Regions from separate parts of the Lysinibacillus sp. RS10 genome, predicted to be linked through region 1. Evidence: a T-box and tRNA genes for the amino acid it is inferred to sense, from the RefSeq annotation. Region 1 holds a T-box; the other regions hold tRNA genes.
The links. A T-box is a leader RNA that pairs with one kind of tRNA and senses whether it is charged. The one in region 1 lies ahead of ACB089_RS06745 (valine--tRNA ligase), so its partner is inferred to be a tRNA-Val.
Positions count from the first base shown of each region.

Region 2: it has a tRNA-Val gene. The T-box ahead of ACB089_RS06745 (valine--tRNA ligase) is inferred to sense a tRNA for this amino acid. The anticodon was not compared.
Region 3: it has a tRNA-Val gene. The T-box ahead of ACB089_RS06745 (valine--tRNA ligase) is inferred to sense a tRNA for this amino acid. The anticodon was not compared.

Region 1 is NZ_CP167122.1:1,325,993-1,336,236, forward strand. It holds gene ACB089_RS06705 (inner membrane protein YpjD) at 1-370, shown strand, start outside; gene hemC (hydroxymethylbilane synthase) at 389-1,321, shown strand; gene ACB089_RS06715 (uroporphyrinogen-III synthase) at 1,311-2,072, shown strand; gene hemB (porphobilinogen synthase) at 2,069-3,049, shown strand; gene hemL (glutamate-1-semialdehyde 2,1-aminomutase) at 3,050-4,342, shown strand; gene ACB089_RS06730 (VC0807 family protein) at 4,766-5,458, opposite strand; gene ACB089_RS06735 (CoxG family protein) at 5,939-6,385, shown strand; gene ACB089_RS06740 (valyl-tRNA synthetase) at 6,712-7,380, shown strand; T-box leader at 7,658-7,946, shown strand; gene ACB089_RS06745 (valine--tRNA ligase) at 8,074-10,244, shown strand, end outside.
Region 2 is NZ_CP167122.1:4,851,670-4,861,913, forward strand. It holds gene aceA (isocitrate lyase) at 1-900, opposite strand, end outside; gene ACB089_RS24170 (LytTR family DNA-binding domain-containing protein) at 1,115-1,786, shown strand; rRNA gene rrf (5S ribosomal RNA) at 2,215-2,330, opposite strand; rRNA gene ACB089_RS24180 (23S ribosomal RNA) at 2,553-5,480, opposite strand; tRNA gene ACB089_RS24185 (tRNA-Ala) at 5,571-5,646, opposite strand; tRNA gene ACB089_RS24190 (tRNA-Ile) at 5,659-5,735, opposite strand; rRNA gene ACB089_RS24195 (16S ribosomal RNA) at 5,828-7,379, opposite strand; tRNA gene ACB089_RS24200 (tRNA-Ala) at 7,524-7,599, opposite strand; tRNA gene ACB089_RS24205 (tRNA-Pro) at 7,616-7,692, opposite strand; tRNA gene ACB089_RS24210 (tRNA-Arg) at 7,703-7,779, opposite strand; tRNA gene ACB089_RS24215 (tRNA-Leu) at 7,797-7,885, opposite strand; tRNA gene ACB089_RS24220 (tRNA-Gly) at 7,891-7,965, opposite strand; tRNA gene ACB089_RS24225 (tRNA-Leu) at 8,014-8,098, opposite strand; tRNA gene ACB089_RS24230 (tRNA-Lys) at 8,120-8,195, opposite strand; tRNA gene ACB089_RS24235 (tRNA-Thr) at 8,203-8,278, opposite strand; tRNA gene ACB089_RS24240 (tRNA-Val) at 8,282-8,357, opposite strand; rRNA gene rrf (5S ribosomal RNA) at 8,368-8,483, opposite strand; rRNA gene ACB089_RS24250 (23S ribosomal RNA) at 8,598-10,244, opposite strand, start outside.
Region 3 is NZ_CP167122.1:52,349-62,592, forward strand. It holds rRNA gene rrf (5S ribosomal RNA) at 203-318, shown strand; gene mbcS (acyl-CoA synthetase MbcS) at 422-1,999, opposite strand; tRNA gene ACB089_RS00360 (tRNA-Asn) at 2,268-2,344, shown strand; tRNA gene ACB089_RS00365 (tRNA-Glu) at 2,459-2,533, shown strand; tRNA gene ACB089_RS00370 (tRNA-Val) at 2,607-2,682, shown strand; tRNA gene ACB089_RS00375 (tRNA-Tyr) at 2,697-2,780, shown strand; tRNA gene ACB089_RS00380 (tRNA-Gln) at 2,796-2,870, shown strand; tRNA gene ACB089_RS00385 (tRNA-Lys) at 2,884-2,956, shown strand; gene ACB089_RS00390 (hypothetical protein) at 2,954-3,121, opposite strand; gene rocF (arginase) at 3,392-4,297, shown strand; gene sigW (RNA polymerase sigma factor SigW) at 4,431-4,994, shown strand; gene ACB089_RS00405 (zf-HC2 domain-containing protein) at 5,008-5,634, shown strand; gene cdaA (diadenylate cyclase CdaA) at 5,784-6,620, shown strand; gene ACB089_RS00415 (YbbR-like domain-containing protein) at 6,613-7,743, shown strand; gene glmM (phosphoglucosamine mutase) at 8,062-9,414, shown strand.

The sequences.
Region 1 (10,244 bases):
ATTGTATTTAGTCGTATATCGTTTGCTTAAAAAGAAAAAATGGTCACATTTATGGACAAGGCTACCATCACTACAACAGACAAGCAGCTGGATGAATGTGTCATTTTTCATTGGGATCCCAGTGCTGTTTATAAGTTTAATTTTAGGGTTTGAATGGGCACTACTAACGCTAGATACTCTTTCGGTTTTTGATGCGAAGATTATTGGGTCCTTTATTATTTTAATTTTGTATTGCTTTATATTGTATGTGAATCGTAAAAGTAAGCTGACAGGGACAACTTATGCGTGGGTACATATATACGCTTATCTTTTAGTTGTTGTTAACTTCTTTTTAGGAAGTAGTTTATCGCGATTCCATTTATGGTATTAGAAGAGAGGTTGGAGACTGTTGAGAAAAATTATTGTAGGTTCTAGAAGAAGTAAGCTAGCTTTAACGCAAACAAATTGGTTTATTAATGAGTTAAAAGCAGCTGGTGCACCATTTGAGTTTGAAGTGAAAGAAATTGTCACGAAAGGCGATCAAATTTTAGACGTGCAGCTATCTAAGGTAGGTGGTAAAGGACTTTTCGTAAAAGAAATTGAACAAGCACTTTACGACAAAGAAATTGACTTTGCTGTTCATTCTATGAAAGACATGCCTGCTATACTGCCAGAAGGATTAGTAATTGGCTGTATTCCACCCCGTGAAGATGCGCGTGATGCATTTATTTCAAAAGGGCATGTGAAATTTGCCGATCTTCCAGCAGGAGCTGTAGTTGGGACAAGTTCTCTTCGTCGCAGTGCTCAACTTTTAACAGTCCGCCCAGATATAGAAATTAAATGGATTCGTGGAAATGTAGATACACGCTTAGCTAAACTTGAAACGGATGAATACGATGCCATTATTTTAGCGGCGGCTGGACTAAAACGCCTTGGTTGGAGCGATGAAGTAGTTACTGAGTTTTTACCTGTAGAGGATTGTCTACCAGCAGTAGCACAGGGCTCTCTAGGTATTGAATGCCGTGGAGACGATACGGAGCTATTAGTGGAATTAGGCAAGTTAACAGATAGTATTACATGGCAAGAAGCACATGCAGAACGTGCTTTCCTAGCGGCTATGGATGGTGGCTGTCAAGTACCTATTGCAGGATATGCGAAGTCTAATGGGGAAGAAATTACACTAACTGGTCTTGTTGCTGCACCAGATGCCTCAGTTGTTTACAAGGAAACAGTAGTTGGCACTGATGCGGCAGCAGTTGGGAAAGAGCTTGCTGAGATTTTAACGAAGCAAGGTGCTTTTGAATTAATTCAACGAGTAAAGGCAGAGCAAGATGCAAAGTAATTTGCCTTTAGAAGGTAAAACAATTATTTTGACAGGTACATCTAAGACGACAACCATTATAGATGACATCACAGCTTTAGGTGGCCAAGCAGTAATTGCCCCGTTGATTGAAACTTGTGAGCTTATCGATAGAAATGATGATGAGCGTTTAGAGGTTGCGCGTCAATTTGATTGGCTCATTTTTACGAGTCAAAACGCTGTAGATGCATTTGCTAGCAAAATGCAACGCTTTAATTTGAGTACTGAGAATTTTCAAGTGAAGATTGCTTCTATTGGTTCTAAAACTACTTCAGCATTAGAAAACCTAGGCTTCCATGTGAGTTTTATGCCTTCTATATTTAGTGCAGATGTATTTGTCCAAGAATTTCCTAGCGTAGTAGGTAGCAATTCTACTTGTCTATTTATTCGTGGAGAAAAAGCGAAACAGACATTGAAGGAAGGGCTGCCCTTTAAATTGGAGGAATGGACAGTTTATGAAACGATTGAGCGACACGATCAAAAACTAGTAATTATGGATTGTATCCGTAGGAACAGTGACGTCACCGTGATTTTTGCTAGCCCTTCCGCTGTTGATGTCTACGCAAAGGATGTAGCTTCGGTAATTGGTTGGGAGACTGCACGCCTAGCAGCAATCGGTCATATTACAGAAGCAGCTATTTTGAATCACGGTGCTATTGTGGGTGTTATGCCGAGCGTATATACAATGCAAGCAGTCATCGAGGAAATAACGAAAGTAGGAGAAAGAAAATGACAAAATTACAATTTCAAAGACATCGTCGTTTGCGTGCAAATGCTGCAATACGATCAATGGTAAAAGAAACATACTTACACAAAGAGGACTTAATTTATCCAATTTTCGTTATTGAAGGCGAAAATATTAAAAACGAAGTATCTTCTATGCCTGGCGTTTTTCAATTTTCGTTAGATAAACTTGAAGCTGAGATTGATGAAGTTGTTGCTTTAGGTATACCTGCTGTTATTTTATTTGGCTTACCTGCAGAAAAAGATGCAGTCGGAACTGGTGCATTCCATGATCATGGTATTGTGCAAGAAGCAACACGACTCATTAAAGCTCGCCATCCAGAGCTTTTAGTTATTGCAGATACATGCTTATGTGAATTTACAGATCATGGGCATTGTGGCTTAATTGAAGGTGATCAAATTTTAAACGATTCTTCACTAGATGTTTTAGCACGTACAGCTGTATCACAAGCAAAAGCTGGTGCAGATATCATTGCTCCGTCCAATATGATGGATGGTTTTGTAGCTGCAATTCGTGTAGGCTTAGACGAAGCAGGCTTTGAAAATGTACCGATAATGTCATATGCCGTAAAGTATGCATCTAGCTACTACGGGCCATTCCGTGATGCAGCTGATGGTGCACCGCAATTTGGTGATCGTAAATCATATCAAATGGATCCATCAAATCGTATAGAGGCATTTCGTGAAGCGGAGTCGGATATTGCTGAAGGTGCAGATTTCTTAATTGTTAAGCCAGCTCTAAGCTATTTAGATATTATTCGTGATGTGAAAAATAACTATACATTACCGATTGTTGCATACAATGTTTCTGGTGAATATGCAATGGTCAAAGCAGCAGCTATTAATGGCTGGATTGAAGAGAAAAAAGTAGTGCTTGAAACATTACTTGGTATGAAACGTGCGGGCTCTGATTTAATCATTACGTATCATGCTAAAGATGTAGCACGTTGGTTGGAGGAGAAATAAATGGTGCGTTCTTACGAAAAATCAAAACAAGCATATGCTGAAGCGATTAACTTAATGCCAGGTGGTGTAAGTAGCCCAGTACGTGCATTCAAATCTGTAAATATGGATCCGATTTTCATGGAGTCTGGTCATGGTGCTATCATTAAAGACATTGATGGCAATGAGTATATTGATTATGTATTATCATGGGGACCTCTTATTTTAGGTCATACGCATCCAGAAGTTGTCAAAGCAATTGCAGAAACGGCGGCGAAGGGATCTTCATTTGGAGCACCAAGTTATACAGAAAACCGATTAGCTAAATTAGTGTTAGATCGACTGCCTGGTATGGAAATGATTCGCTTCGTGTCTTCCGGGACAGAGGCTACGATGTCTGCTTTACGCGTAGCTCGTGGTGTTACAGGGCGCGATAAAATATTAAAATTTGAGGGCTCTTATCATGGTCACGGAGATTCCTTGCTTATTAAGGCTGGCTCTGGTGTAGCTACATTAGGCTTACCTGACAGCCCTGGTGTCCCAGCAGATATTGCACGTAACACATTAACAGTAGCGTACAATGATTTGGAAGGGGCAAAATTAGTATTCGAAAAATTTGGTTCTGAACTTGCTGCAGTAATTGTTGAGCCAGTGGCAGGAAATATGGGTGTTGTACCACCACAACCAGGCTTCCTCCAAGGCTTACGTGAATTAACAAAGGAGTATGGAGCCCTGTTGATTTTTGATGAAGTGATGACAGGTTTCCGTGTTGACTATGGCTGTGCACAAGGTTATTTTGATGTAACACCAGATATGACAACATTAGGAAAAGTAATTGGCGGTGGACTTCCTGTTGGCGCGTTTGCAGGGAAAAAGGACATTATGGAGCAAGTAGCACCAGCTGGTCCAATCTATCAAGCTGGAACATTGTCAGGGAATCCATTAGCAATGACTGCTGGTTATGAAACATTATCTCGCCTAGATAAAAGCACGTATGAATACTTCAAAAAATTAGGTGATCAATTAGAAGCTGGTTTCCGAGAGGCAGCAACGAAATACAATATTCCACACACTGTTAATCGTGCTGGTTCCATGATAGGTTTCTTCTTTACGAATGACAATGTTATTGATTTTGCTTCAGCAAAAACGTCTGATTTACAATTATTCGCTGAATATTTCCGTCTAATGGCAGAGGAAGGTATTTTCTTACCGCCATCTCAATTTGAAGGATTATTCATTTCTACTGCACATACGGAGGAGCATATCGCAAAAACGGTTGAAGCCTTCCATAAAGTATTTGCACAATTAGCAAGATAAAAAGAGAGCGAAAATACGTTCCTTTTATGAAGTAGTGTAATTCTCTATCAATTAACAAATTAGTCACCACTTCTTATCAATTCTAACATATGATAAGAAGTGGTTTTTTGTATGCTTATAAAATTTGCACATGAGGATTTTATTGCAGATAGACGATTCAACAACACATCTAAAGTAAACGTGCAAAAATTATAGGTAAATACTCTATCTATTTTTATTGAACATTGCCTTGATCAGGGTGTCATCCATGTTGAGGACGGAACTTTACATTTGCGGGAATATCTAAGGTAATGCCAAGAGAAAGGGAATAACCCAATATAATCAACTCAATCATTTTGCTTGTTAGAGCCTTCTATAACTACTTCGTTGATGCCCTATTTTTATTAAACGAAAGCCCCTGTTAGGAGAAGAAGAAAATAAAGCTTATTCAACAGTTGCGTTTGATTGTTGGAGAGCTAGATGATTGTTGTCTTGCAATTGATTTTGTTGCTTAGCAAAAAACTTTCGTACTGGGACATTTATATAAAAGAACATGCCTATAAGTAAAATCGAGAAAGCCCACCCAGCGATTTGCTTATATATCAACATGCCACCATAACCATCAATTCCGTATTTTTGGAGTAGGTATACTGTTAATCCTGCCATAAAAAGTCCTCTTATGATGAAAATAACCTGAATAAATTGAAACCATTTAAAGATGCCTTTTTGAAAAAATAATGCTCGGCTCTCCATTCGTGCATAACCTTGCAAATATACAAAATCAACAGCAAAATATAAAGAAAGAGGACGCTTAATCATTAGCGTAACAATATAGAGAAATGTATAGAAGAGACTTAGATATACACCATTCCAAATCATTTGCTCTGCTGAACCTGATAGCAAATTAACCGTCGTACCTAGTGCTAGTGAGCTTAAAATTAATAAGCCTGTAATGTTAAATTGCTTATCTAAAATAAAACGGTAAATGGTATAAACAATTCCAGGAATGGTTGAAATCAGCATTGCTGTATAATCACCTAAAGGCTCTCTACCAAGATTCCATATAACATAAGGTAATACTGCATAAAAAATCAACTCGAATAAAATTGATATTTTGTTTGAACGTTGTTTTTTCACTATATTTCCCTCCATTTATCTCTATTCAGCTTGCGCCTTTTAATACTTATAGAGCATTAAACTACATAATTTTGCCCAATAGTTGAACAAGCTAAAACATTTTTCTTAAACTGAATTGCTGCGTCGTTTTAATGACTGAATAATCGGACATTTCATTCTAGTATACTACATTTATAAATATTGGGTAATATGAACAGGTATGACTAACAAGAAAGATTTACTGTTACAGCAGGGCGGGACGATGAAGTCTAAACCTTCCTCTACGTGAAAGTAGAATGTAAATAGAGAGCAACAACTCAAGGTCTCACTTTAATACAGCTAAGGCTTTATCTTAAATAGCTTTTTCGATTTTTGTGAATGGGAAGATAATCGTTATTACTGAAATAATTTTTTTGTCAAAATTAAAACTTTCAGCATAGCCAAATTGTGGGCGAAATCGTTTATAATATATCTATTCATAAAAGAAAGTAGTGAATTGATATGGCAACAGGCACACACATAGTCGAAGTACCCGTAGGAATTGAAAATGTATGGGATTTCGTCAGTGATATGGAAAAATGGGCAAAGCTTGTCCCAGGTTATAATGCACATGAAATGATTGATGAAAAACATTCAACATGGACGTTTAAAGGTAACGTCGGTGTTCTGAAAAAAACAGTTGAAGTAGAGATTACTATTTTAGAATGGTTAGCACCTTCGAAAGTAACTTTCGAATTAAAAGGACTTTCTGATAACTTTTCAGGGAACGGTTATTTCCTTGCAGAAAGTATTGATGCAGATCATACAAAAATGACAGGCTATTTAGAAGTAAAGGCAGGAGGATTAGCTGGTCCTGTTTTAAACCCAATCTTTAAGCCAATCGTACCAAAAGCAACACAAATGTTAACAGATCGTGTAGCAAATAAAATTAAATTGGTGAATGTATAATAAAGCTGTTAAACCAACAGTAAAATGGCATGCTAGAAGTATTTTCTAGTATGCCATTTTTAATGCAAAAATAAAAATTTCTACGTGAACTTTTGTAAGCTATTATATTAGTTATCAAGAAGGGATGAGCGTCGAAAAACCTTCTTTATCATCAGTACCCTTATTTACTATCTTATAGCATATTAATCTCCGAAGCTTCATATGATGCAAGGGGAGGGATTATTATCGAACACAAAACTTGGAATATGAGTGAAACTTTCTGTTTTCCTGGTTATGGCTGCCCAACAGAAATAGCAGCTGTGCAAATTAAGCCAAGGTGGCAGACAATGCAGCTAGAAGATTCACTACGATTAATGGGTATTTATCACATCACCGCACATGTTCGCTTTGATTTTCGAGACATGCAAGCTTTCATGGATGATGAAGAATTAGTACAAATTGATGCACTTGATATTCAAGGAGATACTGGTTATTTTGAGTATGCAGTTCCTTTAAATGTGGATTTACCTAGGGATTCTGCTATTGAAGATTTAATGGTCAAGGATGTTCGACCTACACTGACTAATCAAATGTGTCAGCTCGAATGGACGGTTACAAGTATTTTTAATGAGCCTGAGCAAACATTTGAAAAAGCTCATGTTTTAGAAGAACAGTCGATCGCTGTAAATGCTTCAGCCCAAATAGAGAAGGTTGCACTTGTAGAAGAACCAGCGCCAGTAAAACAACCTGCCGCTGTAGTTACTTCGATACAAGAAGAAAAATCAAAAGCTGTAACATTTTCAGCACAAAAGGAAAAGTCTGAAGCTATAGTAGCTTCAGCCAAAAAAGAAAAAACTACATCAGTTGAGCAAAAAACCGTGTTGAGAGAATCCTCAAGTCATATTGTAGTTCGTGAGTCTAGCTCATGGCATGAAGTTCCATCAATGATTTGGGATTTAACGGAAGACTATACGCCGCTAAAGGTTCGTGTTTTAAATAATATCATTCAAAAGTAAATAGCATAGAAGTAGCAGGAGCAATAGGATGATGAAATCACCGGATGTTGGAATGATGATGACACGTATAAATTGAAAAGCGCAAATTGGCATGATTATCGTTCTACAATAAAAACGAACTTGTCGTAGCCATGGTGGTAAAAGCCAAGGATTATACTTACGTCGTCGCATTTGAATTTTCACTTCCTTCTCTACTTACTTTGTAGTGCTTCCTAAAAAATGACTAAATCACTTGAAAAATTGTACGATTCTGCGGTACAATGTGAAAAAGTCGAATATAGATGCTATGACAGGGAAGAGTAAATTAATAGTACATTTTCAGAGAGGAAACGGTAGCTGAAAAGTTTCTATATGTACCTAATTGAATGTAGCCCTCGAGCAGCTTTAGTGAACTAACAGTAGTTAAAGCCGGTTAAACACCGTTACCGAATTGAGAGCCAGTAGTAAAAGGCTTAAGCAAAGTAGTGCATGCTATTTCCTGATGAAATGTGTGTAAAGTGACTGCTTAATTCGCCTCTGCTGGAATTAAAGGTGGTACCGCGAATTTAAACTCCTTCGTCCTTTTTAGACGTTAGGAGTTTTTTTTATTTTCATTAAATCTTCTGGTCAATGTGCCTCGGTATGAGACATAAAACAGAATGATTGGTACGATCTCACATCGGTAAAACTAATGAATCAACAGGAGGAGTCAAAATGACAGAAAACATCTCAATGCCAACAAAATATGATCCGCTGTCCATTGAAGCGGGTCGTTATGAATGGTGGTTACAAGGGAAATTTTTCGAGGCACAGCCTACGAGTGAAAAGGAACCTTATTCAATCGTTATTCCACCACCGAATGTAACAGGTAAACTACATCTTGGTCATGCTTGGGATACAACATTACAAGATATTTTAATTCGTATGAAGCGCATGCAAGGGTATGATGCACTTTGGTTACCTGGAATGGACCATGCAGGTATAGCGACACAAGCAAAAGTAGAGGCTAAACTGCGTGAAGATAATATTACACGTTATGATTTAGGTCGTGAAAAATTCCTCGAAAAAACATGGGAATGGAAAGAAGAGTACGCTAGTCATATTCGCGACCAATGGGCGAAGCTTGGCCTTGCATTAGATTATTCTCGTGAGCGTTTCACACTTGATCAAGGTCTTTCTGATGCAGTTAAAACCGTGTTCATTCAATTATATGAAAAAGGTTTAATCTATCGTGGTGAACGTATTATTAACTGGGACCCTGCTGCGAAAACAGCGTTATCAGATATTGAAGTTATCTATCACGATGTTCAAGGTGCTTTCTATCACATGAAATACCCATTAGCTGATGGCTCAGGATTTGTGGAAGTAGCGACAACACGCCCTGAAACAATGCTAGGTGACTCGGGAGTAGCAGTTCACCCGAATGATGAGCGTTATCAACACTTAATTGGTAAAACCGTTATTTTACCAATTGTTGGTCGTGAAATCCCTATCGTAGCAGATGACTACGTAGATATGGAATTTGGTACTGGAGTTGTAAAAATGACACCGGCACATGATCCAAACGACTTTGAGGTTGGGAACCGACACAACTTAGAACGCATTCTTGTAATGCATGAAGATGGTACAATGAACGAGCTTGCTGGCAAGTATAATGGTATGGACCGTTTTGAATGCCGTAAGCAAATTGTAGCTGATCTACAAGAGGCAGGCGTGCTTATTCGCATTGAAGAACATACCCATTCAGTAGGTCACTCTGAACGTTCTGGTGCCGTTGTAGAGCCGTATCTTTCAGCACAATGGTTCGTAAAAATGCAACCACTTGCTGATGCTTCACTTGCGCTTCAACAAGATGAAGAAGGAAAAGTAAACTTCGTACCATCTCGTTTTGAAAACACATATTCTCGCTGGATGGAAAATATCCGTGACTGGTGTATCTCTCGCCAATTATGGTGGGGTCATCAAATCCCAGCATGGTATCACAATGAAACAGGTGAGATTTACGTAGGAAAAGAAGCGCCAGCAGATGCAGAGAATTGGACACAAGATGAAGATGTATTAGATACATGGTTCTCTTCAGCATTATGGCCATTTTCAACAATGGGTTGGCCAGATGAAGCAAATGAAGAATATAAACGTTACTATCCAACAAGCACACTTGTAACTGGTTATGATATTATTTTCTTCTGGGTATCTCGAATGATTTTCCAAGGTCTTGAATTTACAGGTCAGCGCCCATTCAAAGATGTATTAATTCACGGTTTAGTACGTGATGGTGAAGGACGCAAGATGAGTAAATCACTTGGCAATGGTGTAGACCCTATGGACGTTATTGATCAATACGGTGCCGATTCATTACGTTACTTCTTAGCTACTGGATCATCACCTGGTCAAGATTTACGCTATACAACTGAAAAAGTAGAAGCTGTATGGAACTTCTCTAATAAGATTTGGAATGCCTCTCGTTTCGCTTTAATGAACATGGAAGGTATGACATATGATGAAATTGACTTAACTGGTGAAAAATCAGTTGCCGATAAATGGATTCTAACTCGCCTAAATGAAACAATTGAGCGTGTAACATCACTTGCAGAGCGCTACGAATTTGGCGAAGTTGGCCGCGAGCTGTATAACTTTATTTGGGATGATTTCTGTTCTTGGTATATTGAAATGGCGAAATTACCGTTAAATGGTGAAGATGAAGCAGCTAAGAAAACGACTCGTTCTATTTTAGCTTACGTGTTAGACCAAACGATGCGTCTATTACATCCATTAATGCCGTTCATTACGGAAGAAATCTGGCAACACTTACCACATGAAGGTGAATCAATTACAGTGGCAGCGTGGCCAACAGTACGTGCGGATCTTCATTTTACAGAGGAAGC
Region 2 (10,244 bases), 1.6 Mb from region 1:
ATGAATAGCTGCCGCAAATTCACGAGCTTCCTCAAGTGATGGTTTAGAAGTTTCACACCAAATCAAATCTGCATATGGCGCGTAAGCTAAACCACGAGCAATCGCTTGTTTGATGCCTGGTTTTGTACGGAAGAAGCCTTCTGGAGTACGTTCACCAGTAATAAACTCAGCATCACGCGGATCGATATCAGATGTTACCATATCAGCAGCGTCAGCGTCTGTACGAGCGATTAAAATTGTATCAACACCCATTACATCTGTTGCAAGACGAGCAGCAATTAAGTTACGAACAGCATTTTGTGTTGGAAGTAAAACTTTACCACCTAAGTGACCGCATTTTTTCTCAGAAGCTAATTGGTCTTCTAAGTGAACACCAGCGGCACCAGCTTCAATCATTCCTTTTACAAGTTCAAATACATTTAGAGGACCACCGAAGCCAGCCTCAGCATCTGCTACGATTGGAGCGAACCAATCAAATTGATCTACACGTCCTTCAGCATGATCGATTTGATCTGCACGTTGTAAAGCTTGATTAATACGCTTAACTACTGCTGGTACAGAGTTTGCTGGATATAAGGATTGGTCAGGGTACATTTGACCAGAAAGGTTAGCATCAGCAGCAACTTGCCAGCCAGATAAGTAAATTGCTTTTAATCCTGCTTTTACTTGTTGTACAGCTTGATTACCAGTTAATGCACCTAATGCATTAATGAACGGCTCTTCATGTAAAGAATTCCAAAGTCGAGTAGCACCTTTAGCTGCTAAAGTTTGTTCAAGTACAACAGAACCTTGTAACTTAACAACCTCTTCAGCTGAATAACCGCGTTCAATGCCTGCCCAACGCGGGTTTTCTGCCCACTGTTTTTCTAATGCTTGGATTTTTTCTTGACGTGTTGACATATTAAAATTCCACCTTCCCCTTTGTATACAATATACTCTGTTAAAAAACTTTCAACTAGCTGTTCCATAACAGGTTTACTTGTTGTAAATTAATATATAACAGTGCATCTGAATTTTCATTATTTTTAGATAAAATACCGAATTTTAATGACGAAACTGCTTTTTTCAACGACGAAATTTGGTAAACTGTTTACAAACAAGGGGGATATTCACAATGAATAATGAGTTTAATTCTTTGCCAAAAGATATTTCACAACAGTTTATTTCAATGTTAAAAGACTGGGTTCCAGACAATACATCCATTGCAATTGCAGCAGAAAACTCCTATATCTATTTTCATTCTGGACATCAAAACATCAATTTGGAGGTAGGCCAACAAGTACAATCAGGCAGCATTGCAGAGCAAGTTCTACGCACGAGGAAACGGACAGACGCCGTTTTAGATAATTCCTTATTCGAAACACCGTATTATGGGATAGGTTACCCTATAAACATTTTAGATGTGCCTGCAGCGCTTGTTGTAGTATTACCTTCAACCTTTACCGAAAAGAAAGTAGAGCCCTTTCAATTTTTAACTGGAAAGCAAGATGAGGAATGGAATCCTGTTGCGATTGAAAAAATCTCTCATATTGAAAGCCTGCAGAAAAAAACGTGGTTTTATGTAGAGGGGGAGCAATTTAAAACAAGTATTACACTGAAAGAGCTTCAAATGCGTTTACCTTCATTCTTTATTCGTATTCATCGATCCTATATTGTTAATATTCATTTCATTAAAAAAATGGCTAAGGACCTGACTTCCAACTTTATTGTTACTTTAACAGATGGAAGCGAACTACCTGTCAGTCAATCCTATATCAACAATTTGAGAACAGCACTTGAATTTTAGGGCTATACAAATAGGTTTCGAAATAGTAGAGAATAAACATAATAGATAGTAAAATAAAAACTAGAGTACTTCTTGTTAAAATTGAAACAACAAGTACTCTAGTTTTATATGAATGAAATCTCTCATCACGCGACATTCGAGGACATTTCAGCGACGTTTACCTTTTTGATTCAACTGATGACTTTATAAGTGCAACCACTTTCCTCTCATGTAACTGCAAGAATTACTGGTCAGTCCCAATTCAGCCTTGTATCTGATTTTTGTTCGTCAGTTCAAGACTTTGCGTCTGACTTTCTTCAGATTCCACATCATCATGGACACCCTTGTCTTTCGCTAAGAGTTTCTACTGCCGAGCTTGTAGTGAACTTTCACCAAGTTTACCGCGTGCACATAAAAAAGCCTGAGAAAAAATTCTCAGGCTTTAGATTGCCTAGCGACGTCCTACTCTCACAGGGGGAAGCCCCCAACTACCATCGGCGCTAAAGAGCTTAACTTCCGTGTTCGGTATGGGAACGGGTGTGACCTCTTTGCCATCATCACTAGACTATTTTCGACCTCCAATACACGGCGTATTACTGCGTCAGCTTCTCTCGCTCAATCGGTCACGTACAGAGGTACGCTCCCTCATTCACTCGTTTGCTTCCTTGTACTACTTGTGTCTTGAAGCTCTCTTCGGCTTTCAATATACATCGTATCTTGAAACCCTTGGTTGAAAGAAATTGTTCTTTCAAAACTGGATAAACGTGCATTGAATGTTTCAAACATTTTGGTTAAGTCCTCGATCGATTAGTATTCGTCAGCTCCATGTGTCACCACACTTCCACCTCGAACCTATCTACCTCATCGTCTTTGAGGGATCTTACTTACTTGCGTAATGGGAAATCTCATCTTGAGGGGGGCTTCATGCTTAGATGCTTTCAGCACTTATCCCGTCCACACATAGCTACCCAGCGATGCCTTTGGCAAGACAACTGGTACACCAGCGGTGTGTCCATCCCGGTCCTCTCGTACTAAGGACAGCTCCTCTCAAATTTCCTACGCCCACGACGGATAGGGACCGAACTGTCTCACGACGTTCTGAACCCAGCTCGCGTACCGCTTTAATGGGCGAACAGCCCAACCCTTGGGACCGACTACAGCCCCAGGATGCGATGAGCCGACATCGAGGTGCCAAACCTCCCCGTCGATGTGGACTCTTGGGGGAGATAAGCCTGTTATCCCCGGGGTAGCTTTTATCCGTTGAGCGATGGCCCTTCCATGCGGAACCACCGGATCACTAAGCCCGTCTTTCGACCCTGCTCGACTTGTAGGTCTCGCAGTCAAGCTCCCTTGTGCCTTTACACTCTACGAATGATTTCCAACCATTCTGAGGGAACCTTTGGGCGCCTCCGTTACCTTTTAGGAGGCGACCGCCCCAGTCAAACTGTCCGCCTGACACTGTCTCCTGCCCCGCTAAGGGGCATGGGTTAGAATTTCAATACAACCAGGGTAGTATCCCACCGACGCCTCCTTCGAAGCTGGCGCTCCGAGATCTCTGGCTCCTACCTATCCTGTACAAGTTGTACCAAAATTCAATATCAGGCTACAGTAAAGCTCCACGGGGTCTTTCCGTCCTGTCGCGGGTAACCTGCATCTTCACAGGTACTATAATTTCACCGAGTCTCTCGTTGAGACAGTGCCCAGATCGTTACGCCTTTCGTGCGGGTCGGAACTTACCCGACAAGGAATTTCGCTACCTTAGGACCGTTATAGTTACGGCCGCCGTTTACTGGGGCTTCAATTCGCAGCTTCGCTTGCGCTAACCACTCCTCTTAACCTTCCAGCACCGGGCAGGCGTCAGCCCCTATACGTCACCTTACGGTTTTGCAGAGACCTGTGTTTTTGCTAAACAGTCGCCTGGGCCTATTCACTGCGGCTCTCATGCGCTTGCACGCTCAAGAGCACCCCTTCTCCCGAAGTTACGGGGTCATTTTGCCGAGTTCCTTAACGAGAGTTCTCTCGCACACCTTAGGATTCTCTCCTCGACTACCTGTGTCGGTTTGCGGTACGGGCACCTCTCACCTCGATAGAGGCTTTTCTTGGCAGTGTGAAATCAGGAACTTCGTCCATACGGACTCGCCATCACAGCTCAACGTTACAGTGTGCGGATTTGCCTACACACACGCCTTACTGCTTGGACGCGCACAACCAACGGCGCGCTTACCCTATCCTACTGCGTCCCCCCATTTCTCAAACGGTGAGGAGGTGGTACAGGAATATCAACCTGTTGTCCATCGCCTACGCCTATCGGCCTCGGCTTAGGTCCCGACTAACCCTGAGCGGACGAGCCTTCCTCAGGAAACCTTAGTCATACGGTGGACGGGATTCTCACCCGTCTTTCGCTACTCATACCGGCATTCTCACTTCTAAGCGCTCCACCAGTCCTTCCGGTCTGACTTCAACGCACTTAGAACGCTCTCCTACCACTGACATCGTAGATGTCAATCCACAGCTTCGGTGAATCGTTTAGCCCCGATACATTTTCGGCGCAGCGTCACTCGACCAGTGAGCTATTACGCACTCTTTAAATGATGGCTGCTTCTAAGCCAACATCCTGGTTGTCTGTGCAACGCCACATCCTTTTCCACTTAACGATTACTTTGGGACCTTAGCTGGTGGTCTGGGCTGTTTCCCTTTTGACTACGGATCTTATCACTCGCAGTCTGACTCCCGTGTATAAATATCTGGCATTCGGAGTTTGTCTGAATTCGGTAAACCGGGATGGCCCCCTAGTCCAAACAGTGCTCTACCTCCAGTATTCTCATCACGAGGCTAGCCCTAAAGCTATTTCGGAGAGAACCAGCTATCTCCAAGTTCGATTGGAATTTCTCCGCTACCCACACCTCATCCCCGCACTTTTCAACGTGCGTGGGTTCGGGCCTCCAGTAAGTGTTACCTCACCTTCACCCTGGACATGGGTAGATCACCTGGTTTCGGGTCTACGACCACGTACTAATTCGCCCTATTCAGACTCGCTTTCGCTGCGGCTCCGCCTTCTAAAGCTTAACCTCGCACGTAATCGTAACTCGCCGGTTCATTCTACAAAAGGCACGCTATCACCCATTAACGGGCTCTAACTACTTGTAGGCACACGGTTTCAGGATCTCTTTCACTCCCCTTCCGGGGTGCTTTTCACCTTTCCCTCACGGTACTGGTTCACTATCGGTCACTAGGTAGTATTTAGCCTTGGGAGATGGTCCTCCCGGATTCCGACGGAATTTCACGTGTTCCGCCGTACTCAGGATCCACTCAGGAGAGAACGAACTTTCGACTACAGGGCTTTTACCTGCTCTGGCGGACCTTTCCAAGTCGCTTCATCTAACTCGCTCTTTTGTAACTCCGTATAGAGTGTCCTACAACCCCAAGAGGCAAGCCTCTTGGTTTGGGCTCTTCCCGTTTCGCTCGCCGCTACTCAGGGAATCGATTTTTCTTTCTCTTCCTCCAGGTACTTAGATGTTTCAGTTCCCTGGGTCTGCCTTCAAGACGCTATGAATTCACGTCAAGATACTACGCGATTAAACGTAGTGGGTTCCCCCATTCGGAAATCTCCGGATCAAAGCTCACTTACAGCTCCCCGAAGCATATCGGTGTTAGTGCCGTCCTTCTTCGGCTCCTAGTGCCAAGGCATTCGCCGTGCGCCCTTAATAACTTAACCAAGTTATTAAGCCTATAAAAAACTTAAAAAATAAATGTGTTTGTTACAATTTCAATGTCGTTTTATCCAGTTTTCAAAGAACAAAAAAAATGGTGGAGCCTAGCGGGATCGAACCGCTGACCTCCTGCGTGCAAGGCAGGCGCTCTCCCAGCTGAGCTAAGGCCCCAAGAGGTATATATGGTGGGCCTAAATGGACTCGAACCATCGACCTCACGCTTATCAGGCGTGCGCTCTAACCAGCTGAGCTATAGGCCCTCTTAGAAGTTTTATTTTTTTATAAACCTTCAAAACTGAACGCAAAACGTAATCTTACAAACCCTAGGTTTGTATTCCGAAAATATCCTTAGAAAGGAGGTGATCCAGCCGCACCTTCCGATACGGCTACCTTGTTACGACTTCACCCCAATCATCTATCCCACCTTCGGCGGCTGGCTCCAAAAGGTTACCCCACCGACTTCGGGTGTTACAAACTCTCGTGGTGTGACGGGCGGTGTGTACAAGGCCCGGGAACGTATTCACCGCGGCATGCTGATCCGCGATTACTAGCGATTCCGGCTTCATGTAGGCGAGTTGCAGCCTACAATCCGAACTGAGAACGACTTTATCGGATTAGCTCCCTCTCGCGAGTTGGCAACCGTTTGTATCGTCCATTGTAGCACGTGTGTAGCCCAGGTCATAAGGGGCATGATGATTTGACGTCATCCCCACCTTCCTCCGGTTTGTCACCGGCAGTCACCTTAGAGTGCCCAACTAAATGATGGCAACTAAGATCAAGGGTTGCGCTCGTTGCGGGACTTAACCCAACATCTCACGACACGAGCTGACGACAACCATGCACCACCTGTCACCGTTGTCCCCGAAGGGAAAACTATATCTCTACAGTGGTCAACGGGATGTCAAGACCTGGTAAGGTTCTTCGCGTTGCTTCGAATTAAACCACATGCTCCACCGCTTGTGCGGGCCCCCGTCAATTCCTTTGAGTTTCAGTCTTGCGACCGTACTCCCCAGGCGGAGTGCTTAATGCGTTAGCTGCAGCACTAAGGGGCGGAAACCCCCTAACACTTAGCACTCATCGTTTACGGCGTGGACTACCAGGGTATCTAATCCTGTTTGCTCCCCACGCTTTCGCGCCTCAGCGTCAGTTACAGACCAGAAAGTCGCCTTCGCCACTGGTGTTCCTCCAAATCTCTACGCATTTCACCGCTACACTTGGAATTCCACTTTCCTCTTCTGCACTCAAGTCCCCCAGTTTCCAATGACCCTCCACGGTTGAGCCGTGGGCTTTCACATCAGACTTAAAGGACCGCCTGCGCGCGCTTTACGCCCAATAATTCCGGACAACGCTTGCCACCTACGTATTACCGCGGCTGCTGGCACGTAGTTAGCCGTGGCTTTCTAATAAGGTACCGTCAAGGTACAGCCAGTTACTACTGTACTTGTTCTTCCCTTACAACAGAGTTTTACGATCCGAAAACCTTCTTCACTCACGCGGCGTTGCTCCATCAGGCTTTCGCCCATTGTGGAAGATTCCCTACTGCTGCCTCCCGTAGGAGTCTGGGCCGTGTCTCAGTCCCAGTGTGGCCGATCACCCTCTCAGGTCGGCTACGCATCGTCGCCTTGGTGAGCCGTTACCTCACCAACTAGCTAATGCGCCGCGGGCCCATCTTATAGCGACAGCCGAAACCGTCTTTCAGTATTTCACCATGAAGTAAAATAGATTATTCGGTATTAGCCCCGGTTTCCCGGAGTTATCCCAAACTATAAGGTAGGTTGCCCACGTGTTACTCACCCGTCCGCCGCTAACGTCAAAGGAGCAAGCTCCTTCTCTGTTCGCTCGACTTGCATGTATTAGGCACGCCGCCAGCGTTCGTCCTGAGCCAGGATCAAACTCTCCATAAAAAGAAATTTGATTAGCTCAAATTGTTTTGCTGGCATCATGTTTGATGTCCAAAATTTGTTTCGTTCACTAACTCAAGGATAGCTACTTAAAACTTTATTGATTACGTTTTGCTTGTTCAGTTTTCAAGGTTCATTTATTTTAATTGGTGGAGCCTAGCGGGATCGAACCGCTGACCTCCTGCGTGCAAGGCAGGCGCTCTCCCAGCTGAGCTAAGGCCCCTAAATTTAAGAAAAAATGGTCGGAATGACAGGATTCGAACCTACGACCCCTTGGTCCCAAACCAAGTGCTCTACCAAGCTGAGCTACATTCCGTTTGTTTTATTGGCGCGCCCGGCAGGAGTCGAACCCACAACCTTCTGATCCGTAGTCAGACGCTCTATCCAATTGAGCTACGGGCGCTAATTATAAAAATAAAATGGTGCCGAGGGCCGGAATCGAACCGGCACGGTAGTCACCTACCGCAGGATTTTAAGTCCTGTGCGTCTGCCAGTTCCGCCACCCCGGCACATTTGGAGCGGAAGACGAGGTTCGAACTCGCGACCCCCACCTTGGCAAGGTGGTGTTCTACCACTGAACTACTTCCGCATGTGCATAAGATTTATTTATCCTGGCAATTATGAAATTCTTAAAAAATGGTGCGGGTGAAGGGAGTCGAACCCCCACGCCTTGCGGCGCTAGATCCTAAGTCTAGTGCGTCTGCCAATTCCGCCACACCCGCATATTTTGTTGGCAATTTAAATGGTGAGCCATGAAGGACTCGAACCTTCGACCCTCTGATTAAAAGTCAGATGCTCTACCAACTGAGCTAATGGCTCAAAACTATGGTGCCGGCGATAGGAGTCGAACCCACGACCTACTGATTACAAGTCAGTTGCTCTACCAACTGAGCTACACCGGCAAATGGTGGAGGATGACGGGCTCGAACCGCCGACCCCCTGCTTGTAAGGCAGGTGCTCTCCCAGCTGAGCTAATCCTCCTGGGTATAATGCCTAGCGACGTCCTACTCTCACAGGGGGAAGCCCCCAACTACCATCGGCGCTAAAGAGCTTAACTTCCGTGTTCGGTATGGGAACGGGTGTGACCTCTTTGCCATCATCACTAGACTATTTTAAAGACAAGATTTATTATAACACATTTTGTTATAATTGCAAGCTTTTTTTAAAAACTTTCTTGTTCTTTCAAAACTGGATAAACGTGCATTGAATGTTTCAAACATTTTGGTTAAGTCCTCGATCGATTAGTATTCGTCAGCTCCATGTGTCACCACACTTCCACCTCGAACCTATCTACCTCATCGTCTTTGAGGGATCTTACTTACTTGCGTAATGGGAAATCTCATCTTGAGGGGGGCTTCATGCTTAGATGCTTTCAGCACTTATCCCGTCCACACATAGCTACCCAGCGATGCCTTTGGCAAGACAACTGGTACACCAGCGGTGTGTCCATCCCGGTCCTCTCGTACTAAGGACAGCTCCTCTCAAATTTCCTACGCCCACGACGGATAGGGACCGAACTGTCTCACGACGTTCTGAACCCAGCTCGCGTACCGCTTTAATGGGCGAACAGCCCAACCCTTGGGACCGACTACAGCCCCAGGATGCGATGAGCCGACATCGAGGTGCCAAACCTCCCCGTCGATGTGGACTCTTGGGGGAGATAAGCCTGTTATCCCCGGGGTAGCTTTTATCCGTTGAGCGATGGCCCTTCCATGCGGAACCACCGGATCACTAAGCCCGTCTTTCGACCCTGCTCGACTTGTAGGTCTCGCAGTCAAGCTCCCTTGTGCCTTTACACTCTACGAATGATTTCCAACCATTCTGAGGGAACCTTTGGGCGCCTCCGTTACCTTTTAGGAGGCGACCGCCCCAGTCAAACTGTCCGCCTGACACTGTCTCCTGCCCCGCTAAGGGGCATGGGTTAGAATTTCAATACAACCAGGGTAGTATCCCACCGACGCCTCCTTCGAAGCTGGCGCTCCGAGATCTCTGGCTCCTACCTATCCTGTACAAGTTGTACCAAAATTCAATATCAGGCTACAGTAAAGCTCCACGGGGTCTTTCCGTCCTGTCGCGGGTAACCTGCATCTTCACAGGTACTATAATTTCACCGAGTCTCTCGTTGAGACAGTGCCCAGATCGTTACGCCTTTCGTGCGGGTCGGAACTTACCCGACAAGGAATTTCGCTACCTTAGGACCGTTATAGTTACGGCCGCCGTTTACTGGGGCTTCAATTCGCAGCTTCGCTTGCGCTAACCACTCCTCTTAACCTTCCAGCACCGGGCAGGCGTCAGCCCCTATACGTCACCTTACGGTTTTGCAGAGACCTGTGTTTTTGCTAAACAGTCGCCTGGGCCTATTCACTGCGGCTCTCATGCGCTTGCACGCTCAAGAGCACCCCTTCTCCCGAAGTTACGGGGTCATTTTGCCGAGTTCCTTAACGAGAGTTCTCTCGCACACCTTAGGATTCTCTCCTCGACTACCTGTGTCGGTTTGCGGTACGGGCACCTCTCACCTCGATAGAGGCTTTTCTTGGCAGTGTGAAATCAGGAACTTCGTCCATACGGACTCGCCATCACAGCTCAACGTTACAGTGTGCGGATTTGCCTACACACACGCCTTACTGCTTGGACGCGCACAACCAACGGCGCGCTTACCCTATCCTACTGCGTCCCCCCATTTCTCAAACGGTGAGGAGGTGGTACAGGAATATCAACCTGTTGTCCATCGCCTACGCCTATCGGCCTCGGCTTAGGTCCCGACTAACCCTGAGCGGACGAGCCTTCCTCAGGAAACCTTAGTCATACGGTGGACGGGATTCTCACCCGTCTTTCGCTACTCATACCGGCATTCTCACTTCTAAGCGC
Region 3 (10,244 bases), 1.3 Mb from region 1:
ACCGTTTATCCAGTTTTGAAAGAACAAAACCTTTCATATAAGGGTTTCAAGATACGATGTATATTGAAAGCCGAAGAGAGCTTCAAGACACAAGTAGTACAAGGAAGCAAACGAGTGAATGAGCGAGCGTACCTCTGTACGTGACCGATTGAGCGAGAGAAGCTGACGCAGTAATACGCCGTGTATTGGAGATCGAAAATAGTCTAGTGATGATGGCAAAGAGGTCACACCCGTTCCCATACCGAACACGGAAGTTAAGCTCTTTAGCGCCGATGGTAGTTGGGGGCTTCCCCCTGTGAGAGTAGGACGTCGCTAGGCGCAAAAAGTCGCTGCTGATAAAATCAGTAGTGGCTTTTTTTATGTTCAAAAGAAGAAGGAGACATTTCAACCGAGTGATTGGTGAAATGTCTCCTTTATTATTTTATACAGTTGCTGCTCGTAACTCTATACGACGAATCTTGCCAGAAGTTGTTTTTGGTAGTTCATCGATAAAGACAATACTACGAGGATATTTATAAGGAGCTGTTAATACTTTAACGTGCTCCTGTAGCTCTTTTGTTAACTCGTCCTCATCTCGATCTCTGAAGCCTTCTCGTAAGATGACGAAGGCTTTAACAATATGTCCTCTAATTTCATCTGGTGCTGCAACAACAGCACATTCTTGTACAGCTTCATGTTTATTTAAAGCATCCTCTACTTCGAATGGACCAATTGTATAGCCTGATGAAATAATAATGTCATCTCCTCGACCTTCAAACCAGAAGTAACCATCTTCATCACATTTTGCTTGGTCACCGGTAATATACCAATCGCCACGGAAGGCAGCTTGTGTGCGTTCAGGCTCGCGATAGTACTCTTTAAATAGAGCAGGAGATGATTTGTGTATTGCGATATCTCCAACCTCTCCAATCGGTACCTCGTTGCCTTCATGATCTATAATACGGACAATATTGCCTGGGGTAGGAACACCCATTGACCCCGGACGTAACTCAGTGTTTTCAAGTGTGCCGATTAATAAAGTATTTTCCGTTTGGCCATAGCCATCGCGCACTTTAAGACCAAAGTTGTTCTTAAATGTTTCGATGACTGGTCGATTTAATGGCTCACCAGCAGAAACGGCACTACGTAGAGAAGATAGATTATAGTCTTTTAAATTATCAAGCTTCGCCATAATTCGATATTCTGTTGGAGTACAGCATAATACATTGACCTTCTCATCTTGAATTAGCTGAAGGTATGTTTTTGGATCAAATCCTCCGTGATAGACAAAGGCAGTTGCGCCCAACATAATTGTGGATAAAAATGGGCTCCAAATCCATTTTTGCCACCCTGGAGCTGCTGTAGCCCATACTAAATCACCTTCGCGTACACAAAGCCATTGAGAAGCAGCTGTTCTAATATGTGCATATCCCCAACCATGCGAATGAACAGCTCCTTTTGGTTTGCCGGTCGTACCAGATGTATAAGAAAGGAATGCCATATCATCTCGTTTAGTAGCAGCTGCTGTAAATGTATCTGGCTGTGTACTAGCCAATTCATCTAAAGATGTCCAATCACCTGTAGCAGAACCTATAATCAATTTATTATTTAAAGCTTCTACTGAAGATGTAATACGATCAACCTCACCAGTGAACGCTTCATAGGCAATTACGGCACTTGCAGAAGAGTGCTCCATACGATACTCTAAATCACTTGCACGTAACATTTCTGAACATGAAATAGGAACAATTCCAGCTTTTAGACAGCCAAGGAAGACAAAGTAAGCCTCAGGCAGACGTGGAATAATAACTAATACGCGATCTCCTTTTTGAAGCCCCTTCTTCGTAAAGGCATGCGCGTATTGATTCATTTTTTGTACAAGCTCAACATAGGAAATTGTCCGGCGCTCTTGTTGAGTGTTTAGCCATCGTATTGCTTGACGGTCACTATCCTGGGAAAATTTCTCTAACTCCTCTGTAATATTATAAAATTCTGGTGCAATTAAATCGTTTGTTACCATGTGAACATTCCTCCCCCAAACAAATTTAATAGAAAATTCATAAAACTATTCTCATTTTAACAATTACAATAATATACAGCAAGAATATTTTATACATAAGATAGAAATATTAGATTTAATAGAGAACTATTATGGTATTAGTTAATGTCCAGGAAAGCTTCGACAAAAAATATTAAAATTTTCACAAAAAGTATTGCATAATTTAGTGTGCTTGCTATAATAATAAATGTACTTAAGAGGTTTTAAAAACCAAATTGAATACTATTGTTCCGAAGTAGCTCAGTTGGTAGTAGCACCTGACTGTTAATCAGGTTGTCGCAGGTTCGAGTCCTGCCTTCGGAGCCATTTTTTTGCTCATTTTTATGATAATCTTATACATAAGAAAAATTTAAAAAAGTGTTGCAATAAAAAACAAATAGTGTTAGAATAAATATTGTCTTGTTTGAGACATTGAAAAATGGCCCCTTGGTCAAGTGGTTAAGACACCGCCCTTTCACGGCGGTAACACGGGTTCGAATCCCGTAGGGGTCACCATTTTAAAAGCTTTGTAGTAATGCGAAGGCTTAAAAAGAAAATAAACTGTTAAGAAATAAACACCTGTTTCTATGGAGGATTAGCTCAGCTGGGAGAGCATCTGCCTTACAAGCAGAGGGTCGGCGGTTCGAGCCCGTCATCCTCCACCATAATGTGTTATTTCGGAGGGGTAGCGAAGTGGCTAAACGCGGCGGACTGTAAATCCGCTCCTTAGGGTTCGGCGGTTCGAATCCGTCCCCCTCCACCAGTTTTTATAAATGATTGGGGTATAGCCAAGCGGTAAGGCAACGGATTTTGATTCCGTCATGCCTAGGTTCGAATCCTAGTACCCCAGCCATTTCTTCTTTTATGAGCCATTAGCTCAGTTGGTAGAGCATCTGACTTTTAATCAGAGGGTCGAAGGTTCGAGTCCTTCATGGCTCACTTTTTTATAGAATAAAACTTATTCAAAAGTGTTACATTAACTACAGATACTAATCTCTTACTGAAAACAGTAGGAGATTTTTTTTTATGTTCTTTTTCTGGCTCTTCATCGAAATATGTACGTAACTGCACATTCCACTCCGGTAGAGCGCTTTCTACGAACATAGTCTAAAGCCTCCTTGTTGCTCATACATCGCTCCTGCGGTGTCTGAGATCTCACGGCTATTCCTCTAGAAAGCTTTGCTCTGTGACGACAACAAAGTGACAGTAGCTACTCACCTTCCTTGGCGCCATATGCTTTCATGACAACAAACTTTTTAATGAAGAATAGATTTTAGTATTTTTGGTTGTATAAATATGCGAAAAAATGTTGGGTTGAGCCAAGGTGGATGTAGGCTTTACAATAGTCTTACAACTAAAAGGGGGTATGAAAAGATGAATAAATTAAATATTTCTATTATTGGTGTGCCTACTGATTATGGGCAAACACGTAGAGGAGTAGATATGGGACCAAGTGCTATCCGCTACGCAGGTGTTGTAGAACGCTTAGAGGCAATTGGTCATGATGTACATGATAAAGGGGATATACGTGTTAGTCAGAAACAAGAAGGTCCTATTGTCGATAAACAACTATTAAATTTAGAGGAAGTTATTGATGTAAGTACATCTTTAGCAAACAATGTAAATGAAGCACTGGAACAGAAGGAGTTTCCACTTGTATTTGGTGGTGATCATAGTATTGCTATTGGTACACTTGCAGGGCTTGGCGAGCATTACAAAAACTTAGGTGTTATCTGGTTTGATGCACATGCTGATTTAAACACTCCTGAAACGACACCGTCTGGTAATATACATGGTATGCCGTTAGCTGTTAGCATTGGGCTAGGTCATGAACGCTTAGTGCAAATTCGTAATTATGCGCCAAAAATTAAACCTGAAAACGTTATTATTATCGGGGCACGTTCTGTAGATCCAGGAGAGCGTGAATTGATTCGTCAACAAGGAATCAAGGTGTACTCAATGCATGAGATAGATCGTCTTGGTATGACGCGTGTAATAGAAGATGCTCTGGCCTATTTAAGAGAGCGCGATGTAGATGGTTTGCATTTATCACTCGATTTAGATGGGTTAGATCCACTTTATACGCCAGGAGTGGGGACACCTGTACCTGGTGGTATTACGTATCGAGAAAGTCATTTAGCGATGGAAATGATTCAGGAATCAGGTATGCTAACTTCTGCTGAATTTGTTGAGGTTAATCCAATTTTAGATGAAAAGAATAGAACAGCAGATGTTGCTGTTGCATTAATGGGTTCTTTATTTGGTGAAACACTAGTTTAAAGAAATTTAACAAAAATTTGCCTATTGCCACAATGTATAAAAATCTTTTGATATAATTAATAACAAAATGAAACTTTTCTTATAGATGGGTCGTATAGTATAAGACAGTTGTAAAGGTGGAGAAATCAACACAATGGATGCGTTCGTAAACAAGAAAATAAAACAAGTGCTTAAAGGCGATCAAAACGCATTTGCCGATATTGTGAGTCTCTATCAGCACAAACTGTACCAAGTATGCTATAGGATGTTAGCAAACAAGCAAGAATCTGAGGATATTGCACAGGAAGCGTTTGTTCGTGCCTATATGAACTTGCATACTTTTGATCAGAAAAGAAAATTTTCGACGTGGCTTTATCGTATAGCGACAAATCTCTGTATAGACCGCATCCGGAAGAAAAAGCCGGATTATTATTTAGATGCGGAAGTAGCTGGTACAGAAGGGCTTGATATGTATTCGCAAATCGCAGCAGATGATCAGCTACCAGAGGAACAGGTAGAGCAAATGGAATTACAAGATCGCATTCAATATGAGATTGGATGTTTGCCGGATAAATACCGTTCAGTTATAGTATTGAAATATATTGAAGAATTATCGTTGCAGGAAATTAGTGAGATTTTAGATATGCCTCTTGGAACGGTGAAAACGAGAATTCACCGCGGACGTGAAGCATTACGTAAGCAATTAAACAATCTGTAGGAGGGGAAGCGTCATGAATACTTGTCCAGAGCATATTATAGACTATATGCATGATTATTTAGATGGTGACATTAGTCGTGAGCATGAGCAAGAGTTAAAACAACATTTGCATACATGCAGTGATTGTAAACAATTGATGCAGGAATTGAGTGAAACAATCGCTTTTGTGAAGAGTGCTTCCCATATTACAGCACCTCCGCATTTTGAAAAAGCTGTGATGGCTCGTTTACCGAAACCCAAAAGTCGTGTAGGCATACAAAAATGGATTCGCCGGCATCCGTTCTTTGTGGCAGCAGCAGTTTTTTGTTTATTCATGAGTGCAACTTTACTTGGTAATTTTATGGATGACCAGCATTTCTCCGTGACCAAACAACCAAACCTAGTTGTTGAAGGGCAGACGGTTATTGTGCCGGAGGGAGAAGTTGTAAAAGGCGACATTGTTGTTAAAAATGGTGATTTAATTGTTGAAGGGGAAGTGGATGGCAATGTCACAGTTATTAACGGACAGTATATGGCATCTTCAGCAGTTGTTTCAGGTAAAATAGAGGAAATTGACGAAGCATTCGAATGGCTCTGGTATACGATCAAAAATTCAGTAAAGGATGCCATAACATTCGAAGAGAACCAAGAAACTAAATAACACTCTATACGTCCTAAAAGATAGTGCACGTGAGAGGCTGAAAGGTCTACTCTTTTGAGTAGACTTTTTATTTGAAAAAAGTTACATTTGTTAAGGATGTGCTATACTAAAATGTGTATGTATTCGCAATGAAAAGTGGGGGATGCCACATGCAAATTATCGAACAATTCACAGATTTAACACCCGTGAATATTGTTATTAACTTCATAGATGTACTGCTTGTTTGGTACGTTGTTTATAAAATTTTAACCCTCATTAAAGGTACGAAGGCTGTCCAATTATTAAAAGGAATTTTCGTGATTATTATTGCGCGCATCGCTACTGATTATTTAGGGTTACAAACTTTAGGTTGGATGCTAAATCAAGTCATCGAGTTCGGTTTCTTGGCGATTATTATCATTTTCCAACCTGAAATAAGACGTGGTCTTGAACAAATTGGTCGAGGTAAGTTATTCCAACGTTCAACTAGTCAAGTGGAGGAAGAGCAAACCAGACTTATTGAGGCCATGAAGAAATCTGTTAGTTATATGGCCAAACGTCGTATTGGGGCGTTAATTTCTATTGAGAAGGAAACTGGTCTAAATGAATATATCGAAACAGGCATAGGTCTAAATGCTGAAATTTCATCAGAGTTACTGATCAACATTTTTATACCTAATACACCACTTCATGATGGAGCGGTTATTATGCAGAAAGATAAAGTAACGGCAGCAGGCTGTTATTTACCGCTTTCTGAAAGCCCGTTTATCTCAAAAGAGCTTGGGACACGCCACCGTGCTGCACTTGGCTTAAGTGAAGTGACAGATGCCATTACTATTGTCGTATCAGAGGAAACTGGTGCCATCAGTATTACACTGAATGGGAATCTACACCGAAATCTTTCTCTAGAGGAATTCGAAGGGCTGTTACGTAAGATGTGGTTCGGAGCAACACAAGAATCAAATGCAGCCTCTAAGTTGACTTGGAGGGGGAAAAAGAATGGATAAAATGATGGATAGCCCTTGGGTATTACGAATCATCGCATTAATTCTAGCTTGTTTGTTATTTTTCTCCGTTCGTACTGAATTATCTCCTTTAAGTAAAACAATAACAAGTGAGCAAACAACGGTAATTCGCGATGTACCAGTAGATGTTTTTTATGACGATAAGAACCTAATTGTTACAGGGATACCAAAGACCGTGGATGTTACAATAAAAGGACCGATGCCACTTGTTATACAAGCACAGACATCGAAGGATTTCTCCGTATTCGTAGATTTAAGTAAACTACTGATTGGTGAACACACCGTAGCGCTGAAGTACGAGAATATTTCTGATAAGTTGCAAGTTACATTAGACCCAGCGACTGTAAAGATAAGTATTGAGGAAAAGGTCACGCAGGAATTTCGTGTTGACCCTGAGATGAATAATCGTTTAATTGAACAAGGCTATATATTAGAAGGCATGACTGCTAATCCAGCTACGGTGTATGTTACAGGTCCCAAAAGTGTTATTGAAAACATTAGTTATGTAAAAGCTACTGTAACGGGTGAGAAAGGCATGAAAGAACCGTTCTCACAGGTAGCGACAGTTAAAGTACTCGATCGTGATTTAAATAAGTTAGATGTGAAGATTGAACCAGAAACTGTGAAGGTACAAGTAGATATTGGAGCATACAGCAGAGAGCTGCCCGTTGTGCTTAAAGAAGTAGGGAAAGTGGCGGACGGTATTATCGTCAACAAATTAACATTTAATCCTACAACGGTGAAAGTGTATGGTAGAAAATCTATCATAGATACTTTAACGGCCATACCAATAGAGGTGGATCTATCAAAAATTACAGAATCAAAAACTTATGAATTTGATGTAAAATTACCAGAAGGTGTCACAAGTGGTTCTGCTTCAAAAATTAAAGTGAAAGCAGATATTACCAAGGTAGAGCAGGAAAAAACAACGACTACAACAACGACTCCTGCACCTACACCTGATGCTAAGCCCGATACTAATCCTGATAGTAAGCCTGATGCTAAGCCTGATCCTAATCCTAATCCGTCGCCTCCTTCAGAGGAATCTAACGACCATTCTGAGGACAACACGACTACAGAGAAAACAGAAGATGTTGATTCTTAAACAATAACTGACTATAATTTTATTTTGATTCAGTAGAGATTTCGTTCTCTATCGGTAAGGGTATTCATTTTCGAATTTGAAACACTAACGAAAACGAGGTACTCAGGCTAAAATCAAAATACCCTATGCTAAATTAATCTGTGCTGACTAAAAAGTGTAACGCATTACAAGCCCAGATAAATTTGCATAGGGGCATAATTAATAGTTACCAGTAAATGAACGAAAATAGACTTTTCCAAAAGTAAGCAGATGAGCGGTCTAGTTGTCAGTGTAGACAAGCATGACCACCGTCTTGCATTGAAGGAGAGAATAATCAAAATGGGTAAATATTTTGGAACAGATGGCGTCCGTGGCGTCGCGAATAGTGAATTAACACCGGAATTTGCATTTAAGCTTGGTCGCGTAGGTGGCTATGTTTTAACAAAGGATGCAACTGATCGTCCAAAGGTTCTAATCGGTCGTGACACACGTATTTCAGGTGAAATGCTTGAAGGTGCACTTGTAGCGGGTCTTTTATCAATCGGCGTAGAGGTAATGCGTCTTGGTGTTATTTCTACACCAGGTGTGGCTTATCTTACTCGAATTATGAGCGCAGATGCAGGCGTCATGATTTCAGCTTCACATAACCCAGTTGCAGACAATGGTATTAAATTTTTCGGTCCTGATGGCTTTAAGCTAACAGATGCGCAAGAAGCCGAAATCGAAGCGATACTAGATGCACCAGAGGATACATTGCCACGTCCAATCGGAGCAGATTTAGGCTCTGTAAGCGACTACTTCGAGGGTGGACAAAAATATATTCAATACTTAAAACAAACAGTGGATGAAGAATTTGATGGTATCCATGTAGCATTAGACTGTGCGCATGGTGCTACGTCTTCACTAGCTACACACCTATTTGCAGATTTAGAAGCTGATATTTCAACGATGGGTGCCTCACCAACAGGTTTAAACATTAATGACGGTGTTGGCTCAACACATCCAGAGGGCTTAGCTAAATTCGTTACTGAAAAGGGTGCTCATGTTGGTCTAGCATTCGATGGCGATGGTGACCGTTTAATCGCAGTAGATGAAAAAGGTAATATTGTTGATGGTGACCAAATTATGTTCATCATTGGGAAGCACTTGAATACAGTTGGTCGTTTGAAAAAGCAAACAATTGTTTCGACGGTTATGAGTAATATGGGCTTCTACAAAGCTGTTGAAGATCATGATATGCAAAGTGTACAAACAGCTGTAGGTGATCGTTATGTCGTAGAAGAGATGCGTGCCAATGATTATAATTTAGGTGGCGAGCAATCTGGTCATATTGTTTTCCTAGACTTTAATACAACTGGTGACGGCTTATTAACAGGTATTCAGCTTGTCAACATCATGAAAGCTACAGGTAAAAAACTGTCAGAGCTTGCTTCTGAAATGAAAATTTTCCCACAGCGTTTAGTCAACGTACGTGTAACAGACAAGCATGCTGTGACGGAGAATGCAAAGGTTGCTGCAGTGATTGCTGAGGTAGAAGCAGAGATGGCTGGAAACGGTCGCGTTTTAGTGCGTCCTTCTGGTACAGAGCCACTTGTACGAGTAATGGTGGAAGCGGCTACAGAGGCAGACTGTGAACGTTACGTAGAGCGTATTGCAGATGTTGTCCGTGCTGAAATGGGCTTAACAGAATAAACAGTCTATAACTCGATTTCCTTAAACAAGGAGGTCGAGTTTTTTTTAGGTTCCATACTATTGGTTGGAGTATCTGTACAATTAAAGGCGGTTATTAACGCTCCGTTATTTTTGCTGAAAAACTAGGTGCAAGTTTTTGTTGTACTTCTACTAATGGGATGGATAGAACTTTTAATGAGATTGATAGCTCGTCGACGAATTGAATGGGGCATGTAGTAAAGAGTCGCAATAACAAGGATTGGTATCATATTTATGGCTCACCATCAACAGTTGTGGATGACATTTTTTTAAACATTTGCCCTGTATATTAGTTGATTGGAGTGAAGGCTGGGCGACTCCTTGGGGATCTGCGTCACAGATGAGACCCTGGAGCGAGCAACGCGAGTGAAGCGGCTCATCGGACGCCCCCAGGAAAGCGCCCAGTTGGAACGGAAATCAACCACACGTTATGGTGATGAGCTATATCTCTAATAGAATTTCCAGTTATTGTTTTATATCAGATGTTTGTCTACATTTTGTCACTAAAAAGAAGGGTAATTAGGTGTTTTTTATAACGAAAATTTGACGTACAGCATATGATTGAGTATGATAGTGAAGTTGAAGATGAGGTCCGACCTTATCATTTAACGAGCGCATCATAAGGAGGGAAGGAAGCGCAAAAGCGGAAAACAATTATAGCGCCTGAGCTGAAGAAATTGGACGAAAGTATCTTCAGCAGACGAGGTGGAGGTTTATCGAAAATTCGGCGGATGCCTCCCGATCGACATACCCGATTGTCACTTTTCATTTTGAAAGCATTTGAGTGATTGAATGTACAGAAAATGGAGAAG